Regions from separate parts of the Dehalobacterium formicoaceticum genome, predicted to be linked through region 2. Evidence: a T-box and tRNA genes for the amino acid it is inferred to sense, from the RefSeq annotation. Region 2 holds a T-box; the other regions hold tRNA genes.
The links. A T-box is a leader RNA that pairs with one kind of tRNA and senses whether it is charged. The one in region 2 lies ahead of glyQ (glycine--tRNA ligase subunit alpha), so its partner is inferred to be a tRNA-Gly.
Positions count from the first base shown of each region.

Region 1: it has a tRNA-Gly gene. The T-box ahead of glyQ (glycine--tRNA ligase subunit alpha) is inferred to sense a tRNA for this amino acid. The anticodon was not compared.
Region 3: it has a tRNA-Gly gene. The T-box ahead of glyQ (glycine--tRNA ligase subunit alpha) is inferred to sense a tRNA for this amino acid. The anticodon was not compared.

Region 1 covers NZ_CP022121.1:834,224-844,518, forward strand. Annotated here, with positions in the region: gene CEQ75_RS04120 (VanW family protein) at 1-820, shown strand, start outside; gene CEQ75_RS04125 (aspartate aminotransferase family protein) at 867-2,273, shown strand; gene CEQ75_RS04130 (NAD(P)/FAD-dependent oxidoreductase) at 2,487-3,896, shown strand; gene CEQ75_RS04135 (adenylosuccinate synthase) at 3,954-5,237, shown strand; tRNA gene CEQ75_RS04140 (tRNA-Lys) at 5,475-5,550, shown strand; tRNA gene CEQ75_RS04145 (tRNA-Glu) at 5,561-5,639, shown strand; tRNA gene CEQ75_RS04150 (tRNA-Val) at 5,645-5,720, shown strand; tRNA gene CEQ75_RS04155 (tRNA-Asp) at 5,728-5,804, shown strand; tRNA gene CEQ75_RS04160 (tRNA-Gly) at 5,876-5,949, shown strand; gene CEQ75_RS04165 (RNA polymerase sigma factor) at 6,202-6,759, shown strand; gene CEQ75_RS04170 (DUF4367 domain-containing protein) at 6,746-7,456, shown strand; gene CEQ75_RS04175 (hypothetical protein) at 7,555-7,989, shown strand; gene CEQ75_RS04180 (YrpD family protein) at 8,131-9,297, shown strand; gene CEQ75_RS04190 (copper amine oxidase N-terminal domain-containing protein) at 9,650-10,295, shown strand, end outside.
Region 2 covers NZ_CP022121.1:1,256,503-1,266,797, reverse strand. Annotated here, with positions in the region: gene ppdK (pyruvate, phosphate dikinase) at 1-1,400, opposite strand, end outside; gene CEQ75_RS06225 (pyruvate, water dikinase regulatory protein) at 1,390-2,220, opposite strand; gene ccpN (transcriptional regulator CcpN) at 2,229-2,870, opposite strand; gene glyS (glycine--tRNA ligase subunit beta) at 3,241-5,319, opposite strand; gene glyQ (glycine--tRNA ligase subunit alpha) at 5,322-6,290, opposite strand; T-box leader at 6,404-6,616, opposite strand; gene CEQ75_RS06205 (DMT family transporter) at 6,678-7,136, opposite strand; gene CEQ75_RS06200 (FAD-dependent oxidoreductase) at 7,244-9,754, opposite strand; gene CEQ75_RS06195 (Crp/Fnr family transcriptional regulator) at 9,990-10,295, shown strand, end outside.
Region 3 covers NZ_CP022121.1:215,098-225,392, reverse strand. Annotated here, with positions in the region: gene CEQ75_RS01170 (phenylacetate--CoA ligase family protein) at 1-1,128, shown strand, start outside; gene CEQ75_RS01165 (ACT domain-containing protein) at 1,192-1,623, shown strand; gene CEQ75_RS01160 (GerMN domain-containing protein) at 1,724-2,344, shown strand; gene rph (ribonuclease PH) at 2,464-3,201, shown strand; gene CEQ75_RS01150 (XTP/dITP diphosphatase) at 3,244-3,849, shown strand; tRNA gene CEQ75_RS01145 (tRNA-Gly) at 4,057-4,130, shown strand; tRNA gene CEQ75_RS01140 (tRNA-Arg) at 4,156-4,232, shown strand; tRNA gene CEQ75_RS01135 (tRNA-His) at 4,317-4,392, shown strand; tRNA gene CEQ75_RS01130 (tRNA-Gln) at 4,400-4,475, shown strand; tRNA gene CEQ75_RS01125 (tRNA-Lys) at 4,480-4,555, shown strand; gene CEQ75_RS01120 (class I SAM-dependent methyltransferase) at 4,659-5,360, shown strand; gene CEQ75_RS01115 (hypothetical protein) at 5,413-5,679, shown strand; gene CEQ75_RS01110 (YeiH family protein) at 5,935-6,930, shown strand; tRNA gene CEQ75_RS01105 (tRNA-Leu) at 7,115-7,197, shown strand; tRNA gene CEQ75_RS01100 (tRNA-Gly) at 7,236-7,310, shown strand; gene tig (trigger factor) at 7,526-8,821, shown strand; gene clpP (ATP-dependent Clp endopeptidase proteolytic subunit ClpP) at 8,891-9,493, shown strand; gene clpX (ATP-dependent Clp protease ATP-binding subunit ClpX) at 9,511-10,295, shown strand, end outside.

The DNA.
Region 1 (10,295 bases), 420 kb from region 2:
TTATTTGCCGGTACGTCAGATGTCGGAGCTTATCGGTCTTCCATTACAATGGGAGCCAAATTTATCAGCGGTGGTTTGTTATTCTTATGAGCAGGTGACGGTAATTCCGCCTGGTATCAATCAGATTTATATCATTAAAGACAAGATCGCAACCTATCAAGTGACGGGGAAGCCATTTATGGAAAAAGGCCGGGTATATATGCCTTTAAGAAGTTTGGAAACCTTAGGTGTGGGGGTAATTTATGACCCTGTGACCACCAAGCGCAGTATCTATGTCCCGGAAAATATTCAACGCTCCCCGGGAACCATTTCACTGGAACAAGTCATTCAAGTGCGGGATATGATTGCCAAAGAGCGGGCGAAAATGCCACAGAAGATCGGCAGTTTCAGCACTAATTTTAATGCATCGGACAAAGAGCGCACCCAAAATTTGAAACTGGCAGCTCAAGCGATTCATAATATTGAACTAAGTCCCGGAAAACGCTTTTCCTTTAATGAAACGGTGGGACCGCGAACACCCCAGAGAGGCTATGAAAAAGCGGGCGTCTTTGTCAATAAAGAGCTGGTGGATGGTTATGGGGGAGGTATCTGCCAGGTTTCCAGCACATTGTATAATGCAGTGCAAAATGCCGGACTCTCTATTGTAGAGAGGCATTCCCATAGTTTGCCGGTGTCCTATGTTCCGAAAGGTAAGGATGCTACTGTCAGTTACGGGGCTTTAGATTTTAAGTTTAAAAATAACCTGGAGACTCCTGTTTCTTTAAAAACAAGAGTAGAAGGAAATAAATTAACCATTGAGGTATATTTAATGCCCTATTAATTCGGATTTTAATTCAGATTTTTTGCTGCAAAGGAGGTAGAAGTTTTTGGAAGTTTCCGATCAATTATCTAAGTTTTTGAGTCTGAAAGAAGCTCTATCAATATCCCGGGAGGAAAACAGAGAAAACCATCGTAACTTTATCAACCCGGAATTAGTAACCATGATGGGTTTGATTAATTTTGATAAATTATTTGTGCGGGCCCGGGATTGTTCCGTATGGGATGAGATGGGCCAAGAATATCTGGACTTTTTAGGGGGATATGGCGCACTTAATTTAGGACATAATCATCCCGAAATCAGTAGTGCCCTGACGCTGGTGGAAGAGTCTCCTAATATTTTGCAAGCCGCCTTAAATCCGTTAGCCGGTGCCTTGGCCAGGGATCTGGCGATTGTCACACCTGGAGATCTCAAATACAGTTTCTTCGGCAACAGCGGTGCGGAGGCGGTGGAAGGAGCCTTGAAGCTTGCCCGGGCTGCTACAGGAAGGACTAAGATTGTTTCCTGCCAAGGGTCTTTTCATGGGAAGTCTTTTGGGGCGCTGTCAGTCACGGGACGGGACAAATACCGCAAGCCCTTTCATCCATTATTGCCGGGGATAAGCTTTATTCCCTATGGGGATGCAGACGCTTTGGCCGGGGAATTATCAGTCGGTGACAAGGCCGCCTTTATTGTGGAGCCAATTCAGGGGGAGGGGGGGATTATTGTCCCTCCCGTAGGTTATTTACGGCAGGTCAGGGAACTTTGTGACAAGTATGATACTTTGCTGATCCTAGATGAAATTCAGACGGGTTTTGGCCGGACAGGCCGCATGTTTGCCTGTGAGCATGAAGAGGTAGTGCCGGATGTGATGTGTCTGGCCAAGTCCTTCGGTGGCGGGGTCATGCCCTTAGGGGCGTACATTGCCACAGAAGAGGTGTGGAAAAAAGCCTATGGCGCCTTGGAAAAAGCGACCTTGCACACCTCCACTTTTGGGGGTAACTGCCGGGCTGCTGCTGCCGGTATCACAGCTTTGGAAATTATGATGCGGGAAAATATCGCCGCTGCTGCCGAGGAAAAGGGTGCTTATCTTAAAGGAAAATTGGACGAGTTGAAAAGTCAGTACCCCTTTATCAAAGAGGTGCGAGGCAGAGGGTTGATGCTGGGTTTGGAATTTGCCCAGGAGGAACACAAAATCTTAAACACCCTGTCGGGAGGGGCATTGGAGAAGGCATCCCAGGAATATTTAGGCTCATTAATCGCCGGAGAATTGATGAATAAACATCATATTATTACTGCCTATACCTTGAATAATCCCAATGTGATTCGACTGGAACCTCCCTTAACGATCACTTATCCTCAAATGGACCGCATGATTGAGGCATTGACCCAGGTTTTGCGAAAAAATAAAGGGTTTGGGGACATGGTCATGTCCAGTGCTAAAACCATCATTGGCAGTTTACTGAAGAAAAAATAACCGAATATTAACACAAATAAGCGGTGGAATATTCGGATTTTGTTTGACATTTTTTAAACCCTCTGCTAGTATAATTGTGAGGAATAGTGTATTTTATGAAAGAATCATAATGATAAAGCATGGACCTGAATAGGAAATATTAAAACTACCTGTTCAGGTGGTTTTTGTGTCTAAAGTGCAAATGTGAAGCAAGACAGAACGGGGGCAATGCAAATGGAAAATAAGTACGATGTGGTCATCATTGGAGCAGGTCCGGCGGGGATTTTTACTGCAATTGAATTGACCAGAAAAAAACCCCAGGTTCATGTTCTTATTATTGATAAAGGGCATACTATTGACAAACGGGCCTGTCCCGCCAGGGATCAAGGGAAGTGCATAAATTGTGATCCTTGCGCCATCACCAGCGGATGGTCCGGAGCCGGAGCTTTTAGTGACGGGAAGCTTTCTCTTTCCCCTGATGTGGGTGGGCGGATCATGGATTATATGTCTCGGGAAGAAGCCCAGGCAGGAATTAATTATGCAGATAAAATATATTTAGAATTCGGTGCTCAGGAAATGGTATATGGGCTGGATGAAAAAAAAGTAGATGACATTGCCTATGAGGCTTCCAAGTACAGTATCCAGCTGATTCCTTGTCCGGTAAGACATTTGGGCACAGAACGGGCCTTTAATGTACTCCGGGGCATGTATCGTTATCTGATTAACGAAACTAATACCAGTTTTATGGAGGCGACCAGGGTTGAAGAAATTTTGACCCTTGAAGATCGGGTACAAGGAGTTTTGGTTAAACCCAAGGGGCAAGAGCCTTTTGAAATGTTAGCCGATTTCGTAGTTGCAGCGCCAGGCCGGGGGGGAGCGGAATGGCTTGCCCGGCAAACCCAGACTCTAAACATCAAAACGGATAATAATGAAGTGGATATTGGCGTGCGGGTAGAAGTGCCGAATTCTGTCATGGATCATCTTACCCGCGATCTCTACGAAGCAAAACTGGTTTATTACTCTGATACTTTTGATAACAGGGTGCGCTCATTTTGTGTTAATCCCGGCGGCGTGGTTTCCGAAGAGCATTATGAGCGCAAGCTCGCTGTAGTAAATGGGCATAGCTATGCCGATGAAAATCTGAAGACAAAAAACACCAATTTTGCTCTTTTGGTATCAACCAGGTTCACGGAACCATTTAATGAGCCCATTGCCTACGGGGAATATATTGCTCGCCTGGCTAATATGCTCACAGGAGGCGGTGTAATGGTCCAACGTCTGGGGGATGTCTTAAAAGGACGGCGCACGGATTATGACCGTTTAAAAAAATCAACGACGATTCCTACCTTGAAAACCGCGGTGCCCGGGGATTTAAGTTATGTACTGCCGGCCCGTTATTTAACCTCGATTATTGAGACCTTGAAAGCTTTTGATCATATTGCGCCGGGCTTATATGCCAGGAATACCTTGCTTTATGGAGCTGAAGTTAAATTTTACTCATCCAAGGTGCGTGTTTCCGAAAACTTTGAAACGAATGTAGCCAATCTTTACACCATTGGTGACGGAGCCGGCATTACGAGAGGCTTAATGCAGGCATCGGTAACAGGTATTGTAGTAGCACGAGATATTTCGTCCAGGATATAATGAGCGGGAGATCTGAAGTATCATGCGTGTTAAATATAGTTAGTGGAGGTGCTGCTCATGTCGGCAGTAGTATTAATTGGGGCCCAATGGGGAGACGAAGGCAAAGGGAAAATTACAGATTTTCTGGCAGAAAAAGCAGATGTGGTTGTACGTTACCAGGGAGGCAGCAATGCCGGTCATACGGTAGTGGTGGGAGAGGAAGAATATAAACTTCATCTGATACCCTCAGGTATTTTATATCCTAATACCTCCTGCATTATCGGCAACGGTGTAGTAGTGGATATTGAGACATTGCTTAAGGAAATAGACAGCTTAAAAGAACGGGGCATAGAAACCGATCATCTACATATCTCCGATCGCGCCCATGTTATTATGCCTTATCATCTACTTTTGGACCAACTACAGGAAGAAGGAAAAGGTGATCAAAAGATCGGTACCACAAAAAAGGGTATTGGTCCGGCCTATGTCGATAAAGCTTCCCGAGTGGGAATACGTATGGTTGATCTTCTTGATCAGGATATTTTTGCCGCCAAGGTGGAAGCTAATTTAAAAGAAAAAAATCTTCTTTTTACGAAAGTATATGAGGTGGAAGGGTTTCAGGCAGAGGAGATCATTGCACAATTCAAACCTTTAATTGAACGGATCAAACCTTATTTGACGGATACTTCTCTTCTGGTTAACCATGCCTTGGAGCAGGGAGAAAATGTGCTCTTTGAAGGAGCCCAAGGAACTTTGTTGGATTTGGATCAGGGTACCTATCCTTTTGTCACCTCTTCTCATCCCACGGCAGGAGGAGCCTGTATTGGCGCCGGCGTCGGCCCCACAAAAATCAATAAGGTGCTGGGTGTCGTTAAAGCTTATACCACCCGGGTCGGGGAAGGGCCATTTCCTACAGAGTTAAACGATGCTATCGGAGAGATGATCCGTAAAGAAGGTTTTGAATTTGGTACCACCACGGGGCGTCCCCGGCGCTGCGGCTGGTTTGATGCGGTGATCGCACGTTACAGTGTGCGTATGAGCGGCTTAACAGGCCTTGCCTTGACGAAGTTGGATGTATTGGATAAATTAGACGAGATTAAAATCTGTTATGGATATGAGTATCAAGGGCAGGTTCTGTCTCAGTTCCCGTCCAGTCTGCAAACCCTGGAGGATTGTCGGCCCCTTTATGAGACCATGGAAGGCTGGCAGGAAGATACCAGTGAAGCCAGAACCTTTGAAGCATTGCCGGATAAAGCACAAAAATATATTAAGAGAATTGAAGAGCTTTCCGGAATCAAGGTTGTTCTTGTTGCAGTTGGGCCTAAAAGGGACCAAACCATTGTCCGGGAAGAACTGTATTAATGGATTAAGCAAAATTGCAGGATTGAAGGGGTGTATCATAACACCCCTTTTTTGATGAGCATAATTTTTAAATAAAAGAAGCAAATTACCTTGACAAAAGGGGAATTTTAGTGCAAAATATACAAGCGTGAGCAAAACAGAAATTCATTGTACTTCAACAGAAAAAAATAAACATTTTAAATTATTTTGTTGACAGAGAAAGCTTGTTGCAGTATAATAAGTTCCTGTGAGACATATGAGCCATTAGCTCAGTCGGTAGAGCACCTGACTTTTAATCAGGGTGTCCCGCGTTCGAGTCGCGGATGGCTCACCATTTTTATCTTGGCCCGTTGGAGAAGCGGCTTAACTCACCAGCCTTTCACGCTGGCAGTTTCAGGGGTTCGAATCCCCTACGGGTCACCAATTTTGGGTGATTAGCTCAGCTGGGAGAGCGCCTGCCTTACAAGCAGGATGTCGGCAGTTCGATCCTGTCATCGCCCACCATTTACGCGGAACTGTGGTGTAGTGGTCTAACATGCCGGCCTGTCACGCCGGAGATCGCGGGTTCAACTCCCGTCAGTTCCGCCATTTTTATTCAGCAGTTATTTAACTGCTCTTTCTTGTCTTTAAAGGGTTTTCTCATTATATAATCATATCTTGCGGGTGTAGCTCAGTGGTAGAGCGCTGGCTTCCCAAGCCAGTTATGTGGGTTCGATTCCCATCACCCGCTCCAAAAAACGAAACAAAACAGATGTTATCATGCATCTGTTTTGTTTCGTTTTTTTATACTTTCGGAACATATAAGTTCCAAGTTTCCCTTTCGCAATGGGTTTGATACAATATCATTTCGTGACATAATATGCTATAATTTACAGCATATATTTTTAAGCAAATGAATGACTGGAACTTTAAATATTTCAACTTTCGGTTGTATTTTTATCTTCCTACAAAAATAGGCTGGATTGAAAGGTTAAGAGGAGAGAACATGTTATCATTTTATATTGATATGTTGGATGATCATGAGAAAAAAGATAAGTTGATAAGCATATATGAAAAATACTACGGCACGATGCTGGGCGTTGCCAAAAGCATCATACCTGACCATGCTCTTGCTGAAGATGCGGTATCAGAATCAATCATAACCATAATAAAAAATTTGCATAAAATTTACGACGTTTCAAGTCACAAAACGAGGGTCTATATTGTTATTATAGTAAGGAGCCGTTCCATTAATATATTGAATAAGCAAAATAAACATAAGAGTGAACATATCGAAGGTGAGGAGATATCTGATGGCAGCATTCCTGTCTTAGATGACTTAACCGCTAGAGAGGCTTGCGACAATATTATTAGCCATATTCAAGCATTACCCAAGTCATTATCGGAGGCATTGTTTTTATCGGTAGTGATGGGACATTCAAACAAAGAAATATCAGATTTACTAAGAATATCTAATGATGCTGTTAGACAAAGATTAAGTCGGGCGAAAGCTCAAGTGAAAACGAAACTTATGCTGGAGGGAATTGAATATGGAGAAAAATAATTTAGATGATAAATTATTTGACGCTATGCTAAAAATTGCCGTGGAAAAGGCCTTCGAGCAGGAAATGGATGAGTTGCCGTCTTGTGAGGAAATGAATGCACAATATAAGCCATCACCTAATTTAGATAAAAGAATAAGGAAGCTAATATCCAGGCACAGGTTCAATAAAAAGGTTTCCTCATGGAAAAAAACCGCCATGCGAGTTGCCGCTAGTGCCGCAATAGTAATTGTTGTTTCCGGCACAATATTACTTAGCGCTGAAGCAACGCGAAACTATATTTTTAACGCTGCTATAAGGTGGCAGGAAGATCATTTTTCAATTCAACATGGAGATAACGACAACAATAATGGCGTGATAGATGAAAAAATTTATAGACCTGCTTACTTGCCGGCTGGTTTTATGGAGACTTCTTTCAATGCTATAGGTGATATTATCAAGATTACTTACGAAAATGATAGTGGTATGACAATAATATTAAAGCAATCCCCGGCGCAATCTTCACATATACTTGTTGACCACGAAGATAAAAAATATTCAGTAATAAAGATCAATGGTAAGGAGGCATATTTATTTGAAACAACAAAGGATGATAAAAATAATTTGATATTATGGGAATCCCAAGGCATAATCTTCATGATCTCTTCCGAGATAGAAAGTGCAGAATTAATTTCCATGGCGGAGAGTATACAAAAATAATTTATTTTTTTTAAGAAATCATGTCACAAATCACCATTCTAATTTGTTATATAAGTAAAGGGATAAAAAGCCCAATAATAAAAAAGGATGGTGGTTTTATGATTGTAAGCAAAAAAGGACTGATGCCGATACTATTCGCATTCATCATAATTTTGACATCAAATATAGCGAATGCTTCTTCGGAAATAACGGAAGCTGAGGCAGAGATGCAGCCATTTTGGCAAAATATCTCTGATGTGACCGTAAACTTATCGATTACAAACGGCAAAGCAGAGCTCGCTGCAGCTGTTGACGGTTATCAGGGAGTAAATAAGATTACGGCAGTAGCGGTACTTGAACGATTGAACTCAAACGGCACGTATACTGAAATCGCACGATGGGATAACATCCGCTCGGATACCAGATATTTGAACTGGACTTCTACCCGTTATGTCGCTAAAGGCTATACATACCGTTTCAAGTTTATAGCCACGGCTTATAAAGATGGTGTAGGTGAAACAGTCAGTGCCAGCAAAAGTGCTAAAGCTTATTAATAGTAGATTGAGAATGACCGAAGAAAAATTAAACTCAAAAAATTGAGGGAACAAATTTTTTAGCTGCTTATAAAGGCTTTAATTATGATGTAGCCAATCAGTTTACATTGTACAAGACTTACTAAATTGGAGGAACAATTTATGAAAAATTTTAGATTCAATATTGTAAAAATACTTGCAAGTGTTTTCATGTTTAGCAATTTGATTACTCCTGTTGCTATGGCAGATGTGCAGTCTAAAGGTGAATTTATCGAATTAGAATCTTTAGAACAGTTTAATCCGGCAATTCATGCTGATATTAATCTACCTAAAGAAGTTAATCAAGCACCAGACTTGATCCTTAAAACAAATCAAGGACAAGTACCTGTGTATCTATCTGATGAATTAAAAACTACCCAGGATATTGAGTCATATGATTTTCGGGTATTTTTGCAAGAAGCTCTCAAAAACCAACCTGCTGACAGTAAAGAAAAGTTTAATAGCTTAAACAATGCATCAGAAGAATATGAGTTTGTATGTGTTGAAGATGAACAAACTCTTGCTTTTTATAACAATTCTGCAGGACAAGTGATGATGGAGGTTACATCAACTGATCGATCTATTGATGTACATGCAGAACAACCTGCAATTATACCTTTAGCTACTAATGTTAATTTACCGGATGGTTATGGTGCCAGGGCTAGAACATATAGCAGTTCAGCAGATTATATTACAGCTGCATTAAGATCTGGTGCACCAAATTACAATGGTTCAGTTCCTGATAATGGTGAAGAAGATCCTGAAAGTATTAATTTCTATAATTACCTTGGGTTCACAGTAGGTACCTTAGAAACAGATTTAGGTTTATTGTGGTCAAACACTTATCAAGGTTGGAAAATGTATGGCAAAGTAGTAGATGGATCTACTAAGTATTGGCATTATTTTCCTACTGCTACTACCACAAATCCTAACTTGGTTTATAAATCAACAGATGGTTATCCAACAACACTAAGAGTAGATAAATACTATAACTATAATGGTAATAATAGATTAAAGATGGAATTGAGCGGTACTCAAACAAATATGAATTCTGGTACTAGTATTCTAATTATGCCCAGAGGAACTACATCTAATGTTAAATATAAGTTGTTAACGACTATTGCTTCTAAAAGTGAATCAAATATTAAAACTGGCGCATCGATTTCTTCTAACTATAGAAATATTAAACTAGGTACATCAAACATAGGTTCTTTTGAAGCTTTAGAAACAGACAATGCTACATTAACTTATAATGGTTCTATATTATCTGCAAATGTAAAAAAAGAATAGAAATGAGTATTCCGGAGCATTTTGCGCCAACTGTCCGGTTAGCGGGAGCCATCATTCCGGTCTGATAGGGTCCAGTATTCCGGAATAAGAGAACCAGTTTCAGCATTTATTCCACGGTTCTCTTGACAACGAGCCCCCACCGGCATGTTTTCAGGCATTAGGGGCATCTCCCATGCGAGCATGGTTGATGCCTGGCGCATCAGCCTAACATACTGGAACTCGTTGTCAAGAGGCTTTCGCGTCATAAACGCTGGTTGGCTTTTCATACCGGACAGCTGGCTCCCGCAACACCGGAATCGTGGCTCCGTCGCATCGGTATATTCATAGAAATATTGTAAAGGGGATGTGTTACATGTTAAATAAGTTAACCCGTCGATATTTAACAATAGTATTATTAATTGCTCTTTTTTGGGGAGGAAGGTTTTCTACTGATATAATAAATGCCATGGCTCAAACAACTGATATTCTTGTTGATGTTAATGGAAGCACCGTATCTCTTGAGGCTGAACCATTTATTATTAATGACTATGCCATGTTACCTTTAAGAGACACTTTTAAGATTTTTGGTTGCGATCGTTTTGCTTGGGACGAAAATAATAAAACAGTTACCGCTATTAGTGGTGAATTAATTATTAAAATTAAAGTAGGCGATAAAACTGCTCAAATAGGCGGATTTAATGAGGAATTAGATCAATCGGCTATGTTAAAAAATGGTCGCGTTTATTTGCCAATTCGCTTTATGTCAAATACTTTTGACTCCTATATTAAATATGCTAATAGAAAGATAAATATTGTTCTACCATTCCTGTATAAAGATAGTCAGTGGTATGCAGCTAGTACATCCCTATCTAATAATCGCCTTGGAGATAGAGATCCGAATAAAAAGGAATTAGTAAAGGATAACAACAAAGGAGTCAAAAAAATTGGTGATACCTTATATTACCAACTATATTTGCCAGGCTCACCTATTGGCAGCTATCATTTGTATCAATTAAATA
Region 2 (10,295 bases):
GCAGGCTTACCCATGCCACGGGCCACTACGGCAGCATGACTGGTCATCCCTCCACGGCTGGTAAGAACGCCCTGGGCCATTACTAAACCATGAATATCATCAGGGGTGGTTTCCGTACGCACTAAGATTACCTTTTTACCGGCTTTTCCTTGAGCTTCCGCATCATTGGCATCAAAAACAACACTGCCGTATGCCGCCCCCGGGGATGCAGGAAGTCCTGTTGCAATAACTTGGAATTCAGCATTAACATCAATTTGAGGGTGGAGCAGCTGGTTAATCTGCAAGGGATCTACGCGAAGCATCGCTTCTTCCTTGGTGATTAATCCTTCGTGCACCATATCAACAGCAACCCTCATGGCAGCTGCGGCCGTTCTTTTCCCATTTCTTGTCTGGAGCATAAAAAGTTTGCCCCGTTCTACTGTAAATTCAATATCCTGCATATCCCGGTAATGTTTCTCTAAGAGCTGGCTGATACTCTCAAATTGCTGAAAAATATCCGGCATATCCTGCTCCAGGAGGGAAATAGGCAAAGGGGTTCGGATACCGGCAACCACATCTTCTCCCTGGGCATTGATTAAATATTCCCCGTATAATTTCCTCTCTCCGGTAGCGGGATTTCTGGTAAATGCTACCCCGGTACCGCAGTCATCACCCATATTCCCAAAGACCATTGCCTGCACATTGACAGCAGTACCTAAATCATCGGGAATTCTGTTATGTTTGCGATATACGATGGCCCGGTCACTGTTCCAGGAACCAAAAACGGCTTTAATGGCTAAAAGCAGCTGCTGATAGGGGTTCTGGGGGAAATCTTCACCGGTATGTTTACGATACAAAGCCTTATAACGATCAAGAAGTGTATGTAAAGCTTTTACTGTCAATTGATTATCAAATTGGACATCTTCTTTTTCTTTCTCCTCAGCCAGGATTTCTTCATATTCGTGATGAGGCACACCCATGGCCACATCACCAAACATATGAATGAACCTGCGATAACAATCTAAGGCAAAACGTTCGTTATTGGTGGATTTAATCAATCCTTGAACGGAGGTATCCGTCAAACCTAAATTCAAGATGGTATCCATCATGCCGGGCATGGAAAACTTCGCTCCGGAACGCACGGAAACCAGCAGTGGATTTTCGTTGTCACCGAATTTTTTACCTATTTTCCCCTCCAGTATCTTAAGACCCTGCTCCAGCTCTGCTTCCATACCGGGAGGGAATTTTTCTCCAAAGACATAATATTCATTACAAGCTTCGGTGGTAATCGTCAGTCCGGGAGGAACCGGCAGTCCGATATTAGTCATTTCTGCCAGGTTGGCCCCTTTGCCTCCCAGCAAATCTTTCATGTCCGCTTTTCCTTCGTTAAACAGATATACATACTTTTTATTATTTGACATTTTTCTCCCCCTTATAATATATCTCTGATATCTTCCCGGCAGTCTCTTCGATTGCTCGATTAGATACATCAATGACAGCACAACCAATACGTTTAAAAATGTTTTCTGCATATTCCAATTCCTGAATAATCCGATTAATGCTGGCATAATCTGCTCCAGGGTTCAACCCCAGGGCTTTTAATCTCTCATTCCTAATTACATTCAATGCTTCAGCTTTTATGGTCAACCCAATTATTTTTTTGGGGTTAATTTCAAACAATTCTTGAGGAGGAGCAACTTCGGGCACCAAAGGCATATTAGCTGCTTTAATTTTATTGTGAGCTAAGTACATGCAAACCGGGGTTTTTGAGGTTCGGGACACCCCTGTTAAAACAACATCTGCCTGAATCAATCCTCGGGCATCTTTCCCATCGTCATATTTGACGGCGAACTCTACTGCCTCCACCTTGCGGAAATAATCCCGGTCCAGCTTTCTTAAAAGACCGGTTTCCATCTTCGGCTGCAGTCCGGAAACCTTAGTCACGGCATCCAGAGTAGGTCCCAATAGATCCACACAAGGAATCTCATATGCTTTAGACAAACGGCTGATTTCCTCTCTCAGTTCATTGACCACCACAGTATAAGTGATCACACTGTTATAAACAGCTGCTTCCCGGAAAATAGTCTCTATTTCCGACACCACAGATACATAGGGTACCCTCCGGATTTCCACCCCCCCGCTGTCAAATTGGCTGGCAGCGGCCCGGGCCAGAAGATCCGCTGTCTCACCCAGGGAATCCGAAACAACAAATATTACCGGTTTGTCTTTTTTTTGATTCATAAAGTTTTTTAATCCCCTTCCAACAATTCTAGGAAGATCCTGGTGATATTTGTTTTGGTGAATCTGCCAATCACTTCCGGCAAACCAAAATTCGGCCCCTCCGCTTCGCATGGCCGTACCACCGGAAGACCGTCGATCTGATGTTCAATGATTTTTTTCGTGGCCTCATAGATGGACTCATCCAAGGTGGTAGTTATAATATTGGGCATCCTGGTCATAATCACATTTACCGGCATACTTTGCAGATCTCCTTGGCCCAAGGTCACCTTCAAAAGGTCTTTTCTGGAAACCACTCCTTGCAAAATACCCCCTTGGCTTACGATAAAGAGCGTTCCTACATCGCTAATAAACATTTTCACTATGGTATCGTATACAGAGGCTTCCTCCCGCTCCACAATGGGTCTGGATTTGCAATCCTTAACTTTCATTTCCATGACCTTTTCCGAAATGATCGTGCGAGAGTTGTCACCCACATAGAAATAACCCACCCGTGGCTTGGCATCAATCAGCCCCGCCATGACTAGGATGGTCAAATCTGCTCTCAAAGCCGCTCTGGAAAGATTAAGATGCTGGGCAACATTTTCACCGGTTATCGGACCATTCTCTTTGACAATCAAAATAATTTCTTTCTGTCGTTCTGTTAGTTGAATAGCTGCCACTCCCTTCGTCTGTAGGAACATTCAGGAATGTGATACATTATTAAGTTTATTTAATAATATAACATATACTATATTGAATTTTCCTTTTTAAGTCAATAGGATATATTGCAAAATAAGCTCGAATAATGACTTATAATTTTAATTAAAAAAAGAACCCCGCTGATTAACAGCAAAGGTTCTCTTGATAACATTAAATTTTCAAAAACCTGGTGTGCAAAAAACTTACCAGTTAAGGACTTGTGTCCACCTGACTAACTTGGCATAAGTCTCCCGCAAAGGCGGGAGTCAAACGCCAACTAAGTCATGTATTAGCGTTTCTAAAACTTGCTAAGAAAACCACTTAGCAAGTTAAGAACTTGCGTCAATCTACTAATTGAGAAAGATCGGCAATGTTCTTAACATAATCAGCAATTTGTTTTAATAAGGCCAGGCGGTTTTCTTTGATCTCTTCATCTTCCACCATGACCATGACCGCGGTAAAGAAAACATCAATGACAGTTCGCAACTCACCGATCATAGTCAGGGCTTTTTGATAATCCTTGGCCTGCAATAAAGAATCAGCAGCCTTCTTAACCTTTTGAAATTCCTGATAAAGCTGAGTTTCCGCCGGATCGGAGAGCAGCTCCTCTTTTACCTGACTATGGGTGGCATTTTTGGCCAGGTTAGCTGCCCTTTTAAAACCGGTGATCAACTGACGGAATTCTTCCGTTTCCCGGAAAGCACTAAGGGCAACAGCCTTTTGATTCGCTACATCAAGATTATCCAGTTGACCTGCTAAAACAGCATTGATCACATCGTAACGCACCCCGGCTTCAGACAATACGTTTTCCATTCTCTGTTTAAAAAAGGCAAGGAGGTCTCCCAAAGTTTTCTCCGGAGAGTGAATGAAATCCACCTGTTCTGTTAAAAGCTGATCGGATTCCTCCACCATTTTACTCAAGGATATTTCCAGATCACGGTTTAAAACCGTATGAACGATGCCCAGAGCCTGTCTGCGCAGGGCATAAGGATCCTGGGAGCCGGTAGGTTGAATATCCATGCCAAAAAAGCCCACAATACTATCCAACTTATCGGCAATAGACAAAGCCATTCCTATTTTTGTGGCAGGCAATTCATCCCCGGCAAAACGCGGCAGGTAATGTTCCCTGATGGCAACTGCAACAGCCTCCTCTTCCCCGGCATGCCTGGCATAGTATTCACCCATAATGCCTTGGAGTTCCGGGAATTCATACACCACATTAGAGACGAGATCGGCTTTGGCTAAAAAAGCAGCCCGACTTGTAGCATTAAGTTCTTCCGCCGAGAAACCTAATTGGGTTCCTATATACCGAGCCAGTTTTTCTACCCGCTTTACTTTGTCACCAAGACTGCCAAGTTTTTCATGGAAAACAATTGTGTCCAACTTGGCTACATTATCCTCTAAATTCTTCTTAAGATCTTCTGTATAAAAGAATTCCGCATCGGCCAGCCGGGCACGCAGCACTTTCTCATTACCGGCAGTGACAATATCGATATGTTTCTCCAAACCATTTCGCACCGTAATGAATTTCGGTAATAATGATCCATCCTCTTTAAATACCGGGAAATAACGCTGATGTTCCCGCATCGGGGTTATTAATAATTCCTGAGGCAAAGCCAAATACTTTTCTTCAAAGCTGCCGCATAAAGCGGTAGGATATTCCAGAAGTTGGGTGACCTCTTCCAATAATTTCTCGTCCTTGTGCACCTTCCCTCTATTTTCCGCAGCCACGGCGGTAATCTGTTCCCAAATCAGCTCTTTTCTCTCTTCCTGATCGACAATACAATAGTTTTCTTTTAACTTTTGAATATATTCTTGAGGAGAAGCTAATTCCACCACGCCGGAACCTAGAAAACGATGACTGCGGCTGAAACGGTCCGCTTTAATATCCCCGATTGTGATTTTCAATACTTCATTGCCCAAAAGGGCGGCAATCCAGCGAATGGGGCGGGCAAATTTCAAATCTGAATCTCCCCAGCGCATGGGCTTGGGGAAATAAAGCTTATGAACAATACTGGTCAGCATATCTGGAAGCACTGCTTCTGCCGACTGTCCTGCGTTTCTTTTCGTGGCAAAAACATACTTACCGGTAGGGGTTTCTTGCACTACCAGATCCTCAACCTGAACACCCTGCCCCCGGGCAAAGCCCAAAACTGCCTTAGTAGGATTGCCGTCACCGTCATAGGCGGCTTTGATCGAAGGCCCTTTTACTTCTTCTGCCAAATCTGACTGTTGCTCCGCCAGTTCTTTCACCAATAATGCTAGTCTACGAGGTGTGCCATAAACATTCAGCGTGGAATAATCTAATCGAAGCTCCTTTAAGCCCGCCTCCAACAGTTCCTTCATCTGTCTGAGGGCCGGTGCCATAAAGCGAGCGGGAATTTCTTCTGTTCCCAGTTCAAATAACAAATCCTTGGCCATTATTAGGCCTCCTTTCCATCATTCATTGCGTTGCCTTGAAGGTCAGTCAGGCTTGCCTTAACCTTTTCTAAGGAAGCAAGGCCCATTTTCTCTCTTTTTTCCGGATCCTTAATCAAAGGAAACCCTAATTTTTCTCTCTGATCTACATAGGCAACGCTTACCACCTTGGCTAAATTGCGCACCCTGGTGATATAGCTTTGTCGTTCCGTGACACTGATGGCCCCGCGGGCATCCAGTAGGTTAAAGGTATGGGAGCATTTCAGCACATAATCATATGCCGGCTGCACCAAACCATGATCGATGGTTCTTTTAAATTCCTCCTCATACATATCAAAAAGCTGAAAGAGCATATTGGTATTGGCTACGGTGAAATTATAATGAGAATAATCCACCTCAGTTTGATGATGCACATCTCCATAAGTAATCCCATCAACCCATTCAATATCGTAAACGCTGTTTACTTTTTGAATAAACATGGCCAAGCGTTCGATCCCGTATGTAATCTCTCCGCTCACCGGTCGGCATTCCAAACCCCCGAACTGCTGGAAATAGGTGAACTGGGTGATTTCCATCCCGTCCAGCCAGACCTCCCAACCTAGTCCCCACGCCCCTAAGTTAGCAGATTCCCAATTATCCTCCACCAGGCGGATATCATGTTCTTCCGGTTTAATGCCGATGGCGCGAAGGCTGTCCATATAGAGCTCCACAATGTTATCCGGGGAAGGTTTGAGGATCACCTGATACTGATAATAATGCTGCAAACGATTGGGATTTTCCCCGTAACGCCCATCCGTAGGACGTCGGGAAGGCTCCACATATGCGACATTCCAAGGTTCCGGTCCTAAAGCCCTGAGGGCTGTAGCCGGGTTCATGGTGCCGGCACCTTTTTCCATATCATAGGGCTGCTGAATAATGCAGTTTTGTTCACCCCAGAATTTGTTCAATGCTAAAATAAGTTCCTGGAAATTCATCATATTCCCTCCAATATTAGAATATTAGAAACCTTGGCTTGCATCAATCCTAGGATTGGTGCAAACCTTAGCTGCACATATTATAAAAGCCCCCCGTCTCTGCAGCAAAGAGCTGCAGGGACGAGAGGCTGATTTCCCGCGGTTCCACCCTGATTGACATCAAAGTCCATCTTCATTCTTTGATAACGGAGGAAGCTCCGATTCAGACTATATGTACTTTCACCTGAATAGCTCAGGAGTGCCTTCCCCAGCATTATTGCCGTTTTCCACCCGCCCGGCTCTCTGCTTATAATCCGCTGGCTACTTATCTCCGTCATTGCTTCTTTATTATTCTACAACTTTAGCAAAATTAAACTATCTTGTCAATATTCTTTTCTGCTTCCTATTTTAATGGGTTTGAATCAGATAAACGCCGCCAATGAGCATGATTGCCCCCAAAGCCCGATAAGGATTCATCGGGTAAATACTGTTCCCAAAAGCGCCAAAGTGATCAAAGATCAAGGAAATCAGAATTTGTCCGGTAATCATTAAACAAAACATACAGGCAAAACCGATTTTAGGAACGCACAAAATCGACACAAAGACAAAAAAAGCACCAAGAATTCCCCCGATCCACATCCACCAATGAGTATTCTGTAGACTTTCCGGAGATGGCAGTAGCTGATAACCGTTGATCACGGAAACAGTAAAAACAATACCTAAGGTCAAGGTCCCAACAAAGAAACTGATCAGGGAGGCCAAGACCGGCCCCCCTACCGCTGTTTTTAATTGTCCGTTCACACCTGCCTGAATGATTGCCGTTGCGCCGGCCAGAAATGACACAAGATAATAGATGATGGTTTTCACACAAATCACTCTCCACCAAGTAGTATACTAAAAGTTCTGGATCCTTGCCAGCCTTTTCGTAAATTGAAACCCGAAGGGACGGCAGTCTGCCGTCCCCTCGGGTTAAATTAAATGAACAAACTCATATTTGACTCTTCCGCGTCTCCAAGCATTGTTGCAACGCCGGCATAACCGATGCCATCTATTAGCTCATCCTTTGTTATTCCCATAATATCCATCGACATGCTGCAGGCTATGAGCTTTACTCCATTCTGGATGGCCTGGTTCATGAGGATTTCTAAAGAATCCACATTTTTATCCCTCATTACTTTTTTCATCATCTCAGTGCCCATGCCGCCCATATTCATTTTTGAAAGCTTAAGCTTTGAAGCTCCTCTTGGCATCATGGCTCCGAACATGCTGTCCAGGAAAGGCTTCTTAATGTTTTGCTTGTTGGGTCTCCTCAGAGCATTTAGCCCCCAAAAGGTAAAGAACATACTGACCGGTCTTCCCATGGCAGCGGCTCCGTTGGCAATAATAAATGCAGCCAGTACTTTATCCAGATCACCACTGAAAACGATGATATTTTTACCTTGAGGTAGTTCGGTGACAATTTGAGTTTCTTTAGGCAGATCAGCCGGTTGTGCTGAAGTGTTTTCCCGGCCCTTTTGTATATAAACAATATTTTCCTTACCAGCCCTTTCCGATTTCAAAAGGCAGTTTCCTGTCCTCTTGCACCAGGCGTCAATATCCCGGGCAAAGCCCATATCAGTTGCCGAAACCTGAATAATTTCACCGTCCGACATTCCTTTTATAGTTTCATAGACCTTCATGATAGGACCCGGGCACTGCAGACCACTGCAGTCCAGCGTCTGTTTTGCCACAACCTTACTCATATCTATAACTCCCTGAGGTTTATTTTCCGTTGGTGTCATATCCGAAAGCTGGTCGTGATAAAGTGATTTATAGAAAGATGAGCCTCCCGGGAAGATCTTTACCTTTTTAAATCCTGAATTCATCATCATTCTGGCTGCATTATATGCCCTGACACCTATAGCGCAGTATACAATGATTAGTTTTTCTTTATCCAATTCCCCTAAACGATTCCTTAATTGTCCTAAAGGAATATGATATGAATCCGGAATAAAGAAGGCCATCCTTTCTATATCTTCGCTGACATCAAGGATTGTATAATTTTTGTCTTCTGATTTTTTAAGCTCCTCCAACCCATTCCAGCCTACGATAGATACAAGCCCATTTAAGATATTTTCGGCCACAAAGCCCAGCATATTTACGGGATCCTTGGCGGAGGAATAAGGAGGGGCATAAGCAAGCTCCAGTTCAGCCAAATCATAAATAGTTCCACCCAGGCGGATTGCCGCAGCAATAGTATCGATCCTCTTATCCACACCATCCTGGCCAATAATTTGAGCGCCGAAAATTTTGCCTTCCGGGCTAAAAAGCATTTTCAAGGTAAGGGGAGTTGCCCCAGGGTAATAGCCCGCATGGGATTTTTGATTGATCAAAGCCACAAAGTAATCCTTGTTAAATTCCTTGCCCCATTTTTTCAAGGTTTTTTCATTTACACCGGTGGATGCCACGGTCAGGTCAAAGACCTTTGCGATAGATGTGCCCTGGGTTCCCTTGTACTTTTCCAAATCTCCGCCTAAAACACCAAATTCTCTGGCAATGTTGTTGGCACAGATACGGGCCTGCTTATTTGCCGGGCCGGCAAGGGGAACCATGGTCTTATTTTTGGAAATATAGTCCTCTACCTCTATGACATCTCCCACGGCATAAATGCTGGGTTCGGATGTCTTGAGATATTCATTAACAACGACTCCCCCTCTTTCATTAAGTGCTAATCCTGCCTCTTTGGCAAGCACACTGTTTGGTTTGATCCCAATGGATAAAATCACAAGTTCCGCTTCTATAGCCTTGCCACTCTGCAGCTGAATTATGGTCGTTCCGTCTACTCCCTCAAATGACTTCACCCCGTCGTTCAACACTAATTGCACTTGGTTCATCCTCATGTTTTCGTGGAGAAGTTGGGCCATTTCAAAATCAATTGGCGCCATTACTTGGTTTTGCATTTCGATAACTGTCACTTCACATCCAGCAGCATGTAAATTTTCCGCCATCTCCAGGCCGATGAAGCCGCCGCCGATTATGGCCGCTTTCTTTGGCTTTTTTGTACTGATGAAGCTTTTAATTTTATCTGTATCCGGGATGGTCCAAAGAGAATAGATTCCCGGCCCGTCAATTCCCGGGATAGATGGTTTGAGAGGTGAGGAACCGGTGGCAATCAAAAGGGTGTCATAGCTTTCCTCATATTCTTTTCCAGTCTTTTTGTCTAGCACAGAAACAACCTTGCGCTCCTTTTCAATGGACAAAGCCTCGTTATTGACTCTGACATCTATGTTGAATCTAGCTTTCATTGCTTCCGGCGTCTGCAGCAACAAAGACCCCCGTTCCTTGATCACATCGCCGATATGATAAGGCAGACCGCAGTTGGCATAGGAGATATATTCTCCCCTCTCCAAAATTATGATTTCGGCTGTTTCATCAAGCCTTCTGAGTCTGGCAGCTGTGGTTGCACCGCCGGCTACTCCGCCGATAATCAATACTTTCTTTTTCATAAAATTATTCTCCTCTCTAATTAAATGAAAGTTGATAAACAGTAAATCTCACATCTTATTAGAATCTATTAATAATGAGTCTCCTAATTTGCAATAATAAGCAGGAATATTCTAGTGCAGAAAAGAACTTAGATCATATCATCTTCTTATTGCTTTTATTTATATTAACTTTATCATTTTTTTCGCATCAGCTCAGTGACAAAGTCACACTATAGGTAGAAAGAAGGCGATAAGATTGACCTTTAAAGATACAAAAAAATTATCTGAATTACTGCCGTTTTGGAAGAGTCTGAATGAAGCAGAAAAAAATGAAGTTGCTGAACATACAGAACTGAAAATATATAAAAAAGGGGAAAAAATCCATAACGGTTCTGGGGACTGCATTGGAGTACTTACCGTAAAAAGCGGAAGGCTCCGGGTATATATGCTGTCTGATGAGGGGAAAGAGGTGACTCTGTTCAGGTTGGTGAACAAGGATATCTGTCTTCTTTCCGCATCCTGCGTTATCAAAAATATATCCTTTGATATACATGTTGACGCT
Region 3 (10,295 bases), 1.0 Mb from region 2:
CTTCCCTTTACCGTAAAAACTGATTTGAGGGATAATTATCCCTATGATCTTTTTGCCGTGCCCTTAAGTGAAATTGTACGTATTCATTCTTCATCCGGTACCACCGGCAAACCTATTGTTGTTGGATATACCCGGCAAGACCTGAATAGCTGGTCGGAAATTGCTGCCCGCTCATTACATTTTGCCGGGGTGTCGAAACAAGATGTAATCCAGATATCCTTTGGTTATGGTTTATTTACCGGCGGCTTAGGGATCCATGACGGAGCGGAAAGAGTAGGAGCTTCCGTGATTCCTACTTCCGGGGGAAATACGCAAAAACAAATTATGATCATGAAGGATTTCGGCAGTACGGCGTTGGCTTGTACTCCTTCCTATGCCCTGGTTTTGGCAGAAGCCATGGAGGAAATGGGCATTGACAAAGAGGAAATGAAACTTCGCGTAGGGATTTTTGGGGCGGAACCATGGACCCAGGGTATGCGTAGAGAAATTGAAAATAGATTGGGTATCGTAGCCTATGATATTTACGGCCTCAGCGAAGTGATGGGGCCTGGTGTTGCCATGGAATGTTCAGAAAAAATAGGTTTGCATATTTTTGAAGATCATTTTATCCCCGAGATTATTAATCCGGAAACAGAAGAAACCCTCCCCTATGGTGAGCCGGGAGAATTGGTTTTTACCAGCATCACCAAAGAAGGATTTCCTGTACTGCGTTACCGAACCCGGGATCTGTCTTGTCTCCATTTGGAGGAATGTCCCTGTGGCCGTACTCATGTGAGAATGGATCGAATTATGGGCCGTTGTGATGATATGTTAATTATTCGAGGTGTAAATGTTTTTCCTTCTCAGGTGGAAAGTGTGCTTATGGAAAATGGAAATGCCAGCCCTCATTACCATTTAGTTGTGGATCGGGTGAACAACTTGGATGTCTTGGAGGTACAAATTGAGGTTTCCGAGGACATGTTTTCCGACCAAGTACGCCGCTTGGAGGAATTGGAAAGGATCATTAAGCAAAAATTAGACAGTGTACTAGGTATTTCGGTCATGGTAACTTTAGTTGAACCAAAAAAACTAGCCAGAAGTGAAGGGAAAGCAAAAAGGGTGACAGATAAACGTCAGCTAAAAGATTGACATATTCAGGATAGAAAGTAATATGAAAAGTAAGAGAAAATCATTCTGTAAGGAGGTTATACCATGAGGGTTAAGCAGATTTCAATTTTTCTGGAAAATAAGCGCGGACGTTTGGCTGCTGTGACGCGATTATTGGCGGATACCAAGATTAATATCCGCGCCCTATCCATTGCCGATACCACGGATTTTGGCGTTCTGAGGCTAATTGTAGATCAACCTGATCTTGCTTATCAAGTATTAAAGAAAAATGATTTTACCGTCAGCGAAACAGAGGTGATTGCTGTGGAGATGCCGGATAAGCCTGGAGGACTGGCCAAAGTGTTGGAAATTCTGGATCAGCATAATATTAATTTAGAATATCTTTATGCTTTTTACGGTCAATCAGGTCATGAAGCTTTAAATATTTTCCGGGTGGAGCAAATCGATGAGGCCATACAGGTGTTGGGTGAACATCATATCAAATTATTACCTGGTGATGCAGTATATGCTCTGTAAATTCATCTAAAAAACTTGTACTAAAATTCTCCCCTTCTTTATACATATTAGTAATCCCATTTAATAAATTAAGGAAATAGTATGAGGAGGGGAAAGGAAAATGAAACGTTGGCAGGGTAATGGAGGTATTTTGCTTATTGGATTCCTGGTCTTGTTGCTTCTTTTGGGAACAGCAGTCAGCGGATGTGCCTTGGTGGACCGCCTCCAGGCATGGAAAACGGTGGAGGAGGAAGTGCCTTTATCAGACAACCATGCAGGAACGGAAGATCTTGAGTTAACGAATCAAGCATTAATTGGTGAAACGAAGGAAATTGCCTTATTCTTTAGTGATGCAGCGGGAGAAAATCTTGCATTGGAAATGAGAGATATTCCTAAGACAGAAGGAGTTGCCCGAGCGGTGATGCAGGAATTGATTGCAGGTCCAAGTGTGGAATCAGGCTTATTGCCTACGATTCCTGTGGGAACAGAATTGCTGGATATTAATGTTCGGCCGGATGGTGTCTGCATTGTAGACCTGAGCGGAGAATTGATTGTGAATCATCCGGGAGGTTCTTTGAATGAAGAAATGACCGTCTATTCCGTAGTCAATACCCTAACCCAATTTCCTTCCATTCGGGAAGTGCAAATCCTGGTGGATGGGCAAAATGTTGAGACTATTGCCGGCCATATGGACATATCAACAACCATGGCCCGTAATGAAGAGATGATAGGAGAACGATAAAGAAAAGGCGCTCGGCGCTTTTTCTTTTTCTTGACCCAGGACAGAGACTTTACCGGAAAATTTTTAGATGATATACTAAAATCCGTAAAAGCTTTATCGAGATGGAAGGAGACAAATGAATGCGGTTTGATGGAAGAAAGGCGGAAGAATTACGACCGGTGAAGATTAGCCGAGGATATATAAAGAATGCAGAAGGTTCTGTCTTTATCGAGATGGGGGATACCAAGGTAATTTGTACGGCAACAGTAGAAGAGAAAGTGCCTCCCTTTCTGAAAGGGAGTTCCCAGGGTTGGATCACGGCAGAGTATGCTATGCTGCCCAGAGCAACCCAAGTCAGAACGATTCGGGAATCGGCGAAAGGGAGAATCACCGGGCGTACCCACGAAATTCAAAGATTGATCGGTCGCTCATTACGCTCGGTGGTGGATTTATCCAAGATGGGGGAAAGAACGATTTATATCGACTGTGACGTCATTCAAGCCGATGGGGGAACCAGAACCACCTCCATTACAGGGAGTTTTATTGCTTTGGTTGATGCTTTAACCAAATTAAAGAAAGATCATAAGTGGAAGGAACTGCCCATTCTTGATTGGCTGGCCGCTACCAGTGTTGGCAAGGTGAATGGTGAATTGCTCCTGGATCTTTGCTATCAGGAAGATTCCCAGGCAGAGGTAGATATGAACGTTGTCATGACCGGATCAGGTAAATTTGTTGAGATTCAAGGCACAGCGGAGTCCGAGCCTTTTTCCCGGGAAGAGATGGCACAGATGCTGAAATTAGCCGAAAAAGGGATTGGCCAATTAGTCCGGACACAAAGGAAAATATTACTTTCAGATTTATGTTTGTCCGATAGCTAACTGCTAATAATACTAAGAACGCTGTTAATAAGGGGATCAGGAATGAAAAAAATAATCTTAGCTACGGGAAATCAAGGGAAATTACTGGAGTTTCGCAATTTAATCAGCGGATATCCCTGGTCGGTACTTTCTTTAAAAGATTTTCCTGAGTTGCCGGCGGTAGAAGAGACAGGTACTACCTTTCGGGAGAATGCCCGCCTAAAGGCAGTTGCAACTGCAGAAAAAACAGGATTCATTGTTTTGGCAGATGATTCCGGGCTGGAGGTGGATTATTTGAATGGCATGCCTGGTGTTTACTCTGCCCGCTTTGCCGGCGAGCCGGGAAATGACCTGAAAAATAATCAGAAACTGTTGAGCATGATGGAAGGGGTACCGGATCCCTTAAGAAGCGCAAGGTTTTGTTGTACCATTGCGGTGGCAACACCAGGGGGTCGGGTTGAATATTTTGAAGGGTTCTGTGAGGGACAGATTTTGAAGGAGCCTCGCGGCTGCAATGGTTTTGGCTATGATCCCCTGTTTTACTTGCCGGAAATGGGTAAAACAATGGCCCAGCTTACGGGAATGGAAAAGAACCGCATCAGTCATCGGGGTAAAGCTCTCCGAGGGATTCTTCCTGTGCTGGAAAAAATATTATCCCAGGATGGATAATTTTCTTAAAATGGGAAATAATCAAATAGGGTGATCAAAGAAAAAAGTTCGAAATATCGCGGAAGGAAGAGATATACAGAGTATTATTGATTATATTAAACAAGATGACTTAAAATAACCTCCCGTGCCTGGAAAATCGTTTTTGACCAATGGTGCTGTATAGGTTATACTAATCTTTGTCAGTTCGAAGGACTAACTGATTATGATGCGGGTGTAGCTCAATGGTAGAGCTCCAGCCTTCCAAGCTGGTCACGTGGGTTCGATTCCCATCACCCGCTCCAATTTATTTTAGGCTGACTTTTACGTGCGCCTGTAGCTCAGGTGGATAGAGCAACGGACTTCTAATCCGTGTGCCGGGAGTTCGAGTCTCTCCAGGCGCGCCAATAAACGAAAAAGCGCTGAAAAGCGCTTAACTTGACATCTCGGCCTACTTTTGATAATATTGTCTGTGCTAAAAGTAATATATGGTGGATGTGGCGAAGTGGTTAACGCACCGGATTGTGGCTCCGGCACTCGAGGGTTCAAGTCCCTTCATCCACCCCAAAATTATTGGGGCGTAGCCAAGCGGTAAGGCACCGGTCTTTGGATCCGGCATTTCGTAGGTTCAAATCCTGCCGCCCCAGCCATATTGGACCATTAGCTCAGTTGGTAGAGCACCTGACTCTTAATCAGGGTGTCCACGGTTCGAGCCCGTGATGGTCCACCAAGTACACGAAAATCCTGTATTTCAGGATTTTTTATTTATAATAATACTATGACAGACACTTGATGAATCATCAATTTAATGTGTGGTCGGCGGAGGTAATCTGATGAGAAAATTACATGAAAAACTATCTGAGATGAGCTGCGTTAAAATCCTTGATATTGCAACGCGGGACGGAGCATTTATCCATAGATTAAGCCAAGGTTTAAAAGGGTATGATGAGATGATTGGTATCGATATTTCAGAAAAAGGATTTGCCAAGGCAAAGGCGAAATTTGGAGAAAATGACCGGATAAGATTTCAGGTCATGGATGGCTGTCATACTGACTTTGAGGATCAGAGTTTTGATTTGGTCTGTTTATCAAATTCCTTGCATCACATCGAAGATATGACCGCTCTTTTCAATGAAATGCGCAGGCTCAAGAAAGATGACGGATGTATTTTAATTAGTGAAATGCCCGCCGACGGACAGACAGGGGCTTCATTAACTCATGCCCTGATTCACCGTTTGGATTGCTTAATAGATACCTATCAAGGAAACTATCACCACCTGACCTATACCCATGAGGAAATAAACGATATGGTTTCTAAGGCCGGGTTAGAAATAATTGATGCTTTTGATGATGCTGAGATAGATCTTCTCAATGACTCCCTAAAAAAACGGGCGGAAAAGGCCCTGGACAAAGCCAATGAATGCAGCAAAGCTGAAAATTTCACTGAGATGCATGATTTGGCACTAAAGATACAAGAAAATTTTCAATCGTTTGGAGTAAATTCGGCAGTGCAATATGTTATATTTGCCAGATAGAATTATTTTGATGACTGACTACGCGATAAAAATATAAATAAAAGGAGAGAATATGAAAATCACCATATGGCCGACAAGCGGTATGGGCTTCTGGTCCGCTTTTCTGAGTGTCATATTTTTTATTTTGTTTTATTTAGAGACCAGGAATATTATACTCATTCCCAGTATCGGCATCGCAGCTATAGGATTGGTGGGTTTTTTCAGGGGCACGATGTCAATCATTCAAGACAAGGAAAGATCAATTCTGGCATTTCTTTCAATTCCGGCTGGGGTCATTGTCATTTTTAGAATCTTGTCTGAAATTATTAACTCACAGTAAGAATCCTCACTATCATTCATTTGAACACTTCAGAAAAATCGTTTATTTTTATAAAGGCATTTTAAGCAAAACTTTTGGGGTTTTTATCTCAAGGGTTTTTTTATTGTTTGTGGTCAAGGAGAATCCTCCACTTGAGAGGCTTGGGATTATTAAATATTAATAAGAGGATTATTATCAATAACAAATAAAAACAATAGTTTACTTATCACCCTGGTGCTGGTAGAATGGAAAAAAAAGAAAGGTGATGAGTTCCCTATGATCAATCAAAAAATCATCCCGGGATTATTATTCTCTTCTTTATTGGCTTTCCTATCTATACTGGTACCTAAAATGAGTATCTTCAGCCAACTCCATGTTAATTCATTGATAATTGCCATTGTGATTGGAATGATTATAAAGAACTTTTTACATGTCCCAGCTTCTTTTGAACCAGGAATTCAATATGCCTTTAAGAGAGTTTTGCGTTTTGCCGTGATTTTATTAGGCTTTAAATTAAGCATTGGTGATATCGGTCAAATTGGCGGGAGGGGACTCCTGTTAGTGGCTTTGGTTACGGGAGGAACTTTATTATTTGCCGGTTGGCTGGGCAAAAGAATGGATATCGATCGGGGCTTGACTCTGCTTATTGGTGCAGGATCCTCCATCTGTGGAGCTTCTGCCATTGCTGCAGTGGCGCCGGTTATTGAAGCAAAAGATCAGGATATTACCTTTTCCGTCGCTACTGTGACTATATTTGGTACCTTGGCCATGTTTTTATATCCTGTGATTTATAACGTATTACAACTACCGGATATTTTCTACGCTGTCTGGGCGGGTTCTTCCATTCATGAGGTGGCTCAGGTGGTAGCGGCAGGTTTTGCTGCCGGGGATCAAGTTGGGGAATATGCGACGGTGGTAAAACTATCTCGGGTACTCTTAGTGATTCCAACGATTTTTATATTGGGGTTTCAGGACATGAAAAGAAAAAGTGACGGCAGCTTCTTTCATAAAGGAACCTTCCCTTGGTTTGTCTTCGGTTTTTGCGGTGTTGTGCTCATCAATTCTTTTTCTTTGATTCCTCAGGAAACGGTTGCATCCCTAATCTCCTTTGATAATTTTCTTTTAACCATTGCCATGGTAGGCTTAGGCTTAGGTTCTGATTTTAGTAAATTGAAAGATACAGGATTAAAACCTATTTTTGCCGGATTGTTCATTTCGATATTCATCTCCGTATTTAGTTTTGTATTAACCGGTATCTTATATTATGCTTAACGATCATATCTCATCCTTGCAGATTTCATAAAAAGCCTAGTCGTCAAACATAGTTTGATGGCCAGGCTTTTTATATTATTATTTTTTTGACATTTACCCTTGATAAATTCTCAAAAAAACCATTTATTTTCTTGACGAAGATAATGACTTATGTTATTATACACCTTGCGACAGTTGATTTTATGCGGGAGTGGCGGAATTGGCAGACGCACCAGACTTAGGATCTGGCGGGCAACCGTGGGGGTTCAAGTCCCTTCTCCCGCACCATTCAAACTTGTGCTTTCAGAATTTATAAGTATTGTTATGCGGGCGTAACTCAGTGGTAGAGTGCAACCTTGCCAAGGTTGAAGTCGAGGGTTCGAATCCCTTCGCCCGCTCCAAATATTTTGAAGACCCCCAAAATGGGGGCTTTTTACTATCCGTATTCATCTCTTTTATTACAATAAAAATTATTATTCTTATTGTATTTTAGGAGGAAAATAGTTGTAACTTGCAAATTGAAGAAGTAAAATAAGAAAAAGAAGATCTTTGTTTAAAATTAATAACCGATGGGAAATATTAAATGAAGATAGGTAGATAATAAGGAGGATCATATATGAAGGTTAATCAATCTGAGAAAATAGAAAAAAATACAATGAGCTTGGAAATTGAGGTCGATCAAGAAGAAGTGGCGAAAGCAATTCAGCAAGCTCATAAAAAATTAGTAAAAAAGGTTAATATTCCTGGATTTAGAAAAGGTAAAGCACCCCTATCTGTTTTAGAAAGATATGTTGGAAAAGGTGCTTTGCTGGAAGAAGCTGCAGAAATTATGATTTTCCCCAATTATGCTGCCGCCGTGCAGGAAACCGGGATTGAACCTATTGACAGGCCTAATGTTGAGATTGTAGAATTAGACGATAATAAGCCTTTTACCTTTAAGGTTAAGGTTGATGTTAAGCCGGAAGTGGAGTTAGGGGAATATAAAGGCATTAAAGTAGAAAAAGCCAGCTATCCCGTTACTGAGGATGATGTTAATAAAGAGCTGGAAAGATTGCAGCAAAGATATGCTAAACTATCGGAACTTGGGGAAGAAGATACAATCCAAAATGACGATATGGCCACTATTTCTTACCAGGGTTTTGTGGATGGCGTTCAATTTGAAGGGGGCACCTCAGAAAACCATAACTTGGGGATTGGGTCAGGTTCTTTTATTCCCGGCTTTGAGGAACAGTTGATTGGTGCTAAAATTAATGAAAGCCGTGATGTGAACGTAACCTTCCCGGAAGAGTATCATAGTGAAGAGTTGGCTGGTAAAGAAGCATTATTTAAAGTAGAGATTAAAGGTATTAAACGAAAAGAAGTAGCACCGATTGATGATGAATTCGCCAAAGATGTCAGCGAATTTGAAACCTTAGATGAACTTAAAAAAGACATTCAAACAAAAATGGAAGAAAGTGCAGCAAAGAGAGCAGAAGATGAGGCTAAGAATGAAATTTTAAACAAAGTTGTTGAAGCAGCCAGCGTAGAAATTCCCCCGGTGATGATTGATCAAAAGATTCAAAGCATGCTGAATGAATTAAATGAAAATCTTGGCAGACAAGGTTTGCAGCTAGAACAATATTGCCAGTTTACCAATACCAGCATTGAGCAATTGGGCGAACAATATCGTCCCCAGGCGGAAAGGGCGGTAAAGACCGATCTGGTTTTAGAACAAATTGCGAAACAGGATAACATTGAGGTTCTTGAAGAAGAATTGAATCAGGAATTGGATAAGTTTTCCAAACAGTATAATCAGCCCATTGATGCGATAAAATCAACCTTGGTTGCTACCGGACAAATGGATATGCTGAAGCTAGGTATGACCATGACGAAGACAGCTAATTATTTGGTTGAGCAGAATGAGATTGCATAAATTACTTTTATTGTGGGTATAAAAATCTATAAAAATCATATTGTTTAAAAGCAAGGAGAGGTGGAAAAAATGAGTACATTGGTGCCAATGGTTGTTGAACAGACCAATCGGGGAGAGCGAGCTTATGATATTTATTCCCGATTACTAAAAGACCGCATCATATTTTTAGGGAGTCAGGTCGATGATTATGTTGCAAACTTAATCATTGCCCAAATGTTATTTTTAGAAGCGGAAGATCCGGATAAAGACATTCATCTCTATATTAATAGCCCGGGTGGATCTATTACTGCCGGGATGGCTATCTATGATACCATGCATTTGGTGCGACCGGATGTTTCCACTATTTGCATCGGGATGGCAGCCAGTATGGGAGCTTTTCTCTTAGCCGCCGGTGCCAAGGGGAAGAGATTTGCCCTTCCTAACAGCGAAATTATGATCCATCAGCCCTTAGGAGGTACCCAAGGGCAGGCAGTTGATATTGAAATTCATGCCAAGAGGATCTTGCGCATTCGCGACGAATTAAATAAGATATTAGCAGAGAGAACCGGACAGCCTTTGGAAAAGATAACTAAGGATACAGACCGGGATTTCTTTATGAATCCCATCGAGGCCAAAGAGTATGGGCTGATTGATGAAGTGATTTCAAAAAGAGAGCCTGTAGGTAAGAAATAGGCATAGCGAGGTGGATTATGTATAAATATACGGATGAACGTGGACAACTGAAATGTTCTTTTTGTGGGAAGCTTCAGGACCAGGTTAAGAAATTAGTCGCAGGACCCGGCGTATACATCTGTGATGAATGTATCGAGTTATGTAATGAAATCATTGAAGAAGAACTGGGTGAAGATCTCAACATTGACATGGGGGAAATCCCCAAACCCCATGAAATTATGAATATTTTGGATCAATATGTTATTGGTCAGGAGAAGGCAAAGAAATCTTTATCTGTTGCTGTATATAATCATTATAAGCGCATCAATTTGGGCAATAAGATTGATGATGTGGAATTGCAGAAGAGTAATATCGTGATGTTGGGACCAACGGGAAGCGGAAAAACTCTATTGGCTCAAACCTTGGCACGGGTGCTTAATGTACCTTTTGCCATTGCTGATGCCACCTCTCTTACAGAAGCTGGATATGTAGGAGAAGATGTGGAAAATATCCTGTTAAAATTGATCCAGGCTGCTGACTACGATGTGGAAAAAGCTGAGAAGGGTATTGTCTATATTGATGAAATTGACAAGATTGCCCGCAAGTCAGAAAATCCTTCCATAACGCGAGACGTATCCGGGGAAGGGGTACAACAGGCTCTGCTGAAAATACTGGAAGGCACTGTTGCCAGTGTCCCCCCTCAAGGCGGGCGAAAGCATCCTCATCAGGAATTTATTCAATTGGATACCACAAATATTTTGTTTATTTGTGGAGGTGCTTTTGATGGCATTGATAAGATTATCCAGAACAGATCCGGTTCGAA